2 linked regions of the Arachidicoccus terrestris genome follow. The protein of the gene in region 1 interacts with the protein of each later gene in a pairwise test. Links are inferred from orthologs where the notes say so. Each region holds a gene or a part of one and is shown on either strand. Other genes may lie near its edges.

The links. The genes of interacting proteins can lie anywhere in the genome.
Region 2: the proteins of K9M52_RS15590 (region 1) and lysA interact in binary tests that used the Escherichia coli proteins (3 or more experiments, as listed by UniProt). The link is inferred for Arachidicoccus terrestris from one-to-one orthologs.

Annotation. Positions count from the first base shown.
Region 1 is NZ_CP083387.1:3,975,511-3,979,154, reverse strand. What follows is about bases 519-3,486. They hold K9M52_RS15590 (response regulator transcription factor), read left to right. Parts: upstream 519-1,631; coding sequence 1,632-2,342; downstream 2,343-3,486. Other genes in these bases: K9M52_RS15585 (BatD family protein), read right to left, coding at 2,463-3,486; K9M52_RS15595 (sensor histidine kinase), read left to right, coding at 652-1,635; K9M52_RS15600 (YicC/YloC family endoribonuclease), read right to left, coding at 519-550. Also shown: more of K9M52_RS15600, read right to left, coding at 1-518; more of K9M52_RS15585, read right to left, coding at 3,487-3,644. UniProt on the Escherichia coli protein: Response regulator member of the two-component regulatory system CpxA/CpxR which responds to envelope stress response by activating expression of downstream genes including cpxP, degP, dsbA and ppiA.
Region 2 is NZ_CP083387.1:255,475-258,958, forward strand. What follows is about bases 399-3,206. They hold lysA (diaminopimelate decarboxylase), read left to right. Parts: upstream 399-1,102; coding sequence 1,103-2,311; downstream 2,312-3,206. Other genes in these bases: K9M52_RS00930 (porin family protein), read left to right, coding at 399-809; K9M52_RS00940 (ABC transporter ATP-binding protein), read left to right, coding at 2,385-3,164. In the rest of the region: more of K9M52_RS00930, read left to right, coding at 216-398; K9M52_RS00945 (SDR family oxidoreductase), read left to right, coding at 3,481-3,484. UniProt on the Escherichia coli protein: Specifically catalyzes the decarboxylation of meso-diaminopimelate (meso-DAP) to L-lysine. Is not active against the DD- or LL-isomers of diaminopimelate.

The DNA of each region.
Region 1 (3,644 bases):
CTTTAATACGTACCTTGCGATTCACTTCTTTGCCGGCGATCTGTGGCTGATACTTTTCAATATTTGCTATTCGCAGTAATAAGTCTTGCTCCAGAGCGGCACCTTCATCTTCTCTATGCTTTTCAATCGCATTCAGCGCATCTTGCAAAATTCTTTCGAAGTCGCCGTATTGCTCATCCGTGAGTACTTCTGTAGAACTGGAAATTACCTCCGGAAGCTTCAATACAGAGCCCAGCAGATTTTCAGTGCTGGCATTCAATTCCCTGGCCAGCCTCTCCACAGAGATATAAAAATGCTTGGCCAAATCAGCATTTAGAGCAACGGACTTGCCGGCCCCGTTTTGTTTGATGGTAACCGTGCATTCAACACTACCTCTAATGAGCTGATCAGAAATCAGGTTACGGATTTTAAATTCAAAAGGCTTCAGTAATGCCGGGAGGTTAAGCCGGATATCATATTGCTTCCCATTCAGAGATTTAATCTCTACTAAAAACGTTTTGTCTCCGATTAATTGTTCCGAACGGCCATAGCCTGTCATTGAAAGAAGCATATATTAATAAATTTTAAAACAAACCTACTTAATTTTAGCTAAATTGCCTGTAAATTCAAATTAAGGGTCGGCTCAAGTGGCAAAATTAGCCCTATTTAGACATGAAAAAACATAAGTTTTATTTTATTTCCTTTACCTATTGGTTTTTACTACTCTATATAGTGTCCGCATTAGTATGGTGGTTCATTTCTTTGGAAGCACAAAACAGGCAAATGTATTTCTACAGATATGAGCAGCTACGTACAGATGATTTTCAATACCAGGATAAAATAGCAGCTTTAAAAGACGCACGCCATCGAAAATCCTTGCAGTACATAGGAGAGGGTATGACTTTCTTTATATTAATTATGATCGGTGCGGCTTATGTTTATAGAACTATTCGTCAGGAAATCAAACAGGCCGATCAACAACAAAACTTCATGATGGCCATCACCCATGAGCTCAAGACCCCGATTGCTGTATCCCGGTTGAATCTGGAGACCATGCTCAAGCGAAGTCTAAATCCTGACCAACGCCGAAAATTGCTGGAAAATACGCTAAGCGAAACAAAAAGGCTCAATACATTAACCAGCAACATTCTGACAACGGCACAATTGGAAAGCGGTCAGCACACCCTCAACGCTGGTGAAGTTAACCTTTCCGAATTATTGGGGGAGCAGCTCATGCAGTTCCGGGTGCGTTACCCGAATAGGATCTTTCAGGGTGAGGTGTCTCCCGATATCTGGGTTAAAGGAGAGCAATTGCTGCTGGAACTGTTGATCAGTAACCTATTGGAAAATGCCGTCAAATATGCACCGGGTCCGGATCCGATATACGCGAGTATAGCAACTTTTAAAGGCAAATATGCCTTACTGAAATTCATTGACCTGGGACCGGGCATTGCCACATCGGAGAAAAATAAGATTTTCAACAAATTTTATCGCGCCGGCAATGAGTCAGTACGTAAGACCAAAGGTACCGGACTGGGCCTTTATCTTTGTAAGCGCATTACCCAAGAACATGGTGGTCAGATCCAGATTATGGATAATCAGCCAAATGGCGCTATTTTTACATTACAGTTTCCGATACTAAAACCGAAAGTATGACAACAGCAAATAATGGCAATATATTACTGGTAGAAGATGAAGAGAACCTCCATGATACTTTAAAACTCAATCTGGAACTAGAGGGTTACAGTGTCACTTCCGCCTATGATGGCAATAAGGCCCTCAAAGCGGTGGAAAATGAATATTTTGATCTGATCATAATGGATGTCATGTTACCTGAACTGGACGGGATCAGCGCTACAGAACGAATCCGTATTCAGAATATAGAGACGCCGATCCTCATCCTTAGTGCCAAAAACACCTCTCTGGACAAGGTAACTGGCCTGAAAAAAGGTGCAGATGACTACCTGACGAAGCCTTTTGATTTGGAAGAGTTGTTACTCAGAGTCTACAAACTAATCGAAAAAAACAAAAAACTGCAAGACAGGGAAACAATAAGCGACTCTTTTAGCTTTGGCAGTAATCAAATCCTGTTTAATGCGCAACAGGCTATTACATGGGAGGGAAAAACCATTGAACTCAGTAAAAAAGAGACAATGTTACTGAAACTTCTTTTTGAAAATAGAAACGAAGTTGTACCCAGGGAAAAGATACTTCAAGTGGTCTGGGGCTATAATGTATTCCCAGCTACACGAACAATTGATAACTTTATTTTAAACTTCCGGAAATATTTTGAGAAAGACAGTCGCAACCCCACTTATTTCCATTCGGTGAGGGGGGTAGGGTACAAGTTTACTGATCTTTAAACGTAAGGACCATCTTAAACGAAAGAGCGAGACGAAATGCTCCCGGGATAGCCCATCCAAAAGGACGGCTACCGCCGGCGCATATTTAACCGGCCATCATTCTGCCTATTTCAGGTCAGGCTATGCTTTCATTGTCTCTATCTTATCCAACACCAGCGTTCTGGACGTTTCAGAGGCTACCGGCAAGTAAAGCGCCTTGTTACAGATGTTAATCAGTGAACTATAATCCCCGTGTAATTCGGGCCGGCTATCCGCCAGGGCTTGTAGCAGGCGTTTCTCATCCGTCTCAGATGTATTCAGCAAGTACTGCAACTGTTCAACTATGAAGGCCTTTGCGAGTACAAAGAATTCTTTGGGATCTTGTCGCTGCTTTAGCTCCCGAATGGCTTCCTGCCGTAATTCTTCTCTGGTTTTTGAAGGCGATACGGGTTGCTCATCGGACCCTACATTTTCTGCTGTCGTTTGATACGGCCCGTTTTTTGCCTTGATCCTATTACTCAATCCTTCGGGCAGGTATTGCAAATGATCTGCCACGTGCGGTAAAGGTTCGCCAGTACTCTTGACATGCTCCTTTTTTTTGTCAACGGATCTTATCGACGAAGAATCTCCGGATTTCATCCTTGCGTCGGCGCTCGCAGCTAACCTGTCCGCGCCCCTATAAGACGCTTCGTGTTTTTTTACAGGATCAGGATCTGACACAAGGCCTGTTTTCCTATTTTTCTTTTGGCTTTTTGCTTTCCTCCATTCGGCAAACCCAAATATGCCTCCCACAACAAGAGCAATACCCGCTACAATCCATAGATAGTCGCGATTGGTGCGGTGATGCTGAGACAGCCCCGCCGCAAGACCATTGTCCTTTAACGGCGCGGTAAATTGTATCTGAATAGCATCAGTAGAATCAGTTACATATTTTTTTGTATCAGGATTAAAGAAATTAAATGTGATTGGCGGTATAATAACGCCGCTTTCCTTATTGCCAATAAAAGGGATCTCAAAATCCAGGGACCGTTCCATCGGAAAATTCGTTTTATTGACCGATTGACTGTCTCTCGCGTCATACGCCTGGACACCGTCAGGCCATTTTATGTCTGGCACGGTAACCCCATCCAAATTTCCGGTACCCGTAATGTGAATATGCAAGCGGTTATTCTCTCCGGCAGGTAATTTATTATTATCCACCGTCGCTCGGATCTGGAACTGACCGATTGCTCCGGAGAAGACATCCGGCTGCCCGTCTTTTGGTAGTGGCAATACTGTCACCATCTGCGGTTTGCTTTTGATTAATGCTGAAGCCGTATTGCG
Region 2 (3,484 bases), 3.7 Mb from region 1 along the record:
TACATCGACAAAGTTCCGATAAATGTTCCAAAAACGCTGTTTATTTTAAAAACGATTTCCCGTGTGCAGTCACCTAACGCATAAGTAGTTTTGCCGATTCTTTCACGTAAATTAAATCGTATTGTCTTACTTTTGTCTCAAATTACAAGTATCTGAATAGTGTATTTATTTTTAGATCTGCGCTGAGGGGCAGATCGTTCAAAAAAACAAAATTTATGAAGAAGATCACATTATTTCTGGCAGCAGGTCTGCTGTTACTGGCCACCGGAGTAGGGGCGCAAACGCTGGACCTTGGTGTCAAAGCCGGTGCGACACTGGGTAAGATTGACGGCCAATCTTTCAAAGATGGCTATAATTTTGGCATTCATGCCGGTTTTTTTGCAGAAATCGGACTGGGCGAGAAATTCGGTATCCAGCCGGAAGTCCTCTTTAACCAGACGAAGACACAGGTGAAGGAGAGTGTAGATGCGGGCGATGTATTGAAACAAGGAAGTAAAGGCCACCTGAACTATCTGAGCATCCCCGTTTTGCTGAACTTCAAGCCAGCCCAAATCCTGACTATACAGGCAGGTCCGCAATTCGGCATTTTAATGAACAAAGACAATAGCCTGGTTGAAAATGGCAAAGAGGCTTTCAAAAGCGGAGACTTCGCCATTGCACTTGGCGCGCAGGTAAATCTGGGCAGCCTGAAGGTATATGGCCGCTATAATATCGGCCTGTCTGACGCCAGAGACGTCAGTGATGTAACAGATCAGTCGAAATGGAAAAATCAGCAGATACAGCTCGGTATAGGCTACGTCATTTTTTAAATCGGTATCATTTAAAAACAAAAAAGCGGAGCCCAAAGTTTTATACGCAATCGGCTCCGTTTTTTTGTTTGCTGTCACTGCCGATAACAAAGCTACCTGGCAAAAGATAGCAACGCGAAGTTTTTTTAGGCCGTAAACAAACAATGATTAGGTTTACAGCTATCGATGCCTTGTTGCTGATTCAGTAAAGATTTATCCTAAAACCTTAAATAGAACCCAGAGGTTTCTTACATTCGTGCATTATTTATTAATCTATAACAAAAATCGTTCATCATTTAAAACCAATTGTCTGAATGGCACTTTCTCATGAGGAGTTGCTGGGCATCGCCCGGCAGTTCGGCACACCGCTCTACATTTATAATGCAGCGCAGATAGCCGGTCAGTTTAACCGGCTGCAGGCCGCCTTTAAAGGAACCAATACCCGTTTTTTCTATGCCTGTAAGGCGCTGACCAACATTAATATCCTGAAGTTCATGAAGAATCTGGGTACGAACCTGGATTGTGTCAGCATCAACGAAGTGAAGCTGGGGCTGGCGGCTGGTTTTAAACCTAAACAGATTATGTTTACCCCCAACAGTGTCGCTTTCTCTGAACTGGAAGAAGGTAAGAATCTGGGGGTCAATATCAACATAGATAACATTTCTTTTCTGGAGCGTTTCGGCAATAAATACGGCCATTCCTATCCGATCAGTATCCGGTTGAACCCGCATATTATGGCCGGTGGAAATTATAAAATCTCAACCGGGCATGTAGATAGTAAATTCGGTATCTCCATCCATCAGATGCGCCATATCGAGCGTATCGTTTCTTCTACCGGATTACACGTCGTTGGGTTACACCTGCACACCGGTAGTGAGATCAAGGATATTAATATCTTCTTGAACGGACTGGATGTGATGCTGGATATTGCCCGGCATTTTCCACAGGTTGAGTTTTTAGATCTCGGTAGCGGCTTTAAAGTACCTTATAAGGAGGGTGAAGAGCCGACCGATATAGAGCTGTTGGGGCAGAAAGTGGGCGAAGCTTTCGCTAAATATGACAAGGAAATGGGCAAAAAACACCAGATCTGGTTTGAGCCGGGTAAATTTCTGGTGAGTGAGGCCGGTTATTTTGTCGTACGGGCGAACCTTCTCAAGCAAACCACGGCCACGGTCTTTATCGGTGTAGATTCCGGATTTAATCACCTGATACGCCCCATGTTCTATGAGGCCTATCACCGGGTGGAAAACATCAGTCGTCCGGAAGGTGATGAGCGTATCTATACTGTGGTAGGCAATATCTGTGAAACCGATACATTTGCCTGGGACCGGAAGATCACCGAAACATATGAAGGCGATCTGCTTTGTTTTTATAATGCAGGTGCCTATGGTTTCGAAATGAGCAGTAACTTCAATTCCAGATTAAGACCCGCGGAAGTACTGGTACTCGACGGAAAGGCACATCTTATCCGCAAAAGGGATGAATATGAAGATCTGCTAAGAGGACAGATTGCTGTAATTTAACGGTAATTTGCAACTGCAACCGGGATGATTACGGGTCCGGAGAACTATCTTTAGATCACTGTAATGCGATATTATGATTGAACTAAAAAACGTAAAGAAGAGCTTTGGCGATAAGACGATCATCAAAGGCGTCTCCATGAATCTGGAAGCCGGCAAATGTAATCTGATTATCGGTTCCAGCGGCAGCGGCAAGACGGTGCTGACCAAATGCATTGTCGGGCTGTTTACACCGGAGGAAGGTGAGATTCTGTACGAAGGAAAAGATATTGTTTCCATGGACAAAAGGGATCGTAAGGAACTGCGCCAGCAAATCGGAATGCTGTTCCAGGGCTCAGCTCTTTTTGACTCCATGACAGTGGAGCAAAATATCATGTTCCCGCTGGATATGTTCTCCAAACTTACCCAGGCAGAAAAACAAAAAAGAGCAGACGAAGTCCTGGCCAGGGTGAAGCTTGAGGATGCGCATAAGAAGTATCCCGCTGAGATCAGTGGTGGGATGAAAAAAAGAGTGGGTATCGCCAGAGCTATTGTGCTTAACCCGAAATACCTGTTCTGTGATGAACCTAATTCCGGCCTGGATCCGCAAACATCTCTACTGATCGATAAACTGATTAAGGAGATCACCGTGGAGTTTAATATGACTACTATTGTTATTACCCACGACATGAACAGTGTTATGGAGATTGGGGATCATATTGTCTACATGTATCAGGGAATTAAACAATGGGAAGGCTCTAATAAAGAGATTATTTACTCCAAAGATGAAAAACTCAATAACTTTATCTTTGCTTCAGAGTTCCTGCAAGATGTCAAACAGATGCGTATGGAAGAGCAAGGCATCCAACAAAAGTAAGCTCCCATAGGCTTTCCATAACAAAAAAGCTCCGAATGTTAATAATATTATTACGCCGGAGCTTTTTTTAATCGTTGTGCGCTGGGTCATGCCAAAATATCCTCATCTGCTGCCTCCCTCCTGTTTTAAGTAGTTTACCGGCTGCAGCGACTTGCCGGCCACTGAAATCAGAGGCGCTTATTTACTATTTTAGTTCACCGAAGCGTCTGATTTTTGAAAAAGCCCGATAATTTCCCGGTCTGGCATAAATTATTTACCTTCAAAACGTGTGCTCTCTGTATATGTTTTTATTTTTGTGGTTCTTAATCCCTGAACTATGG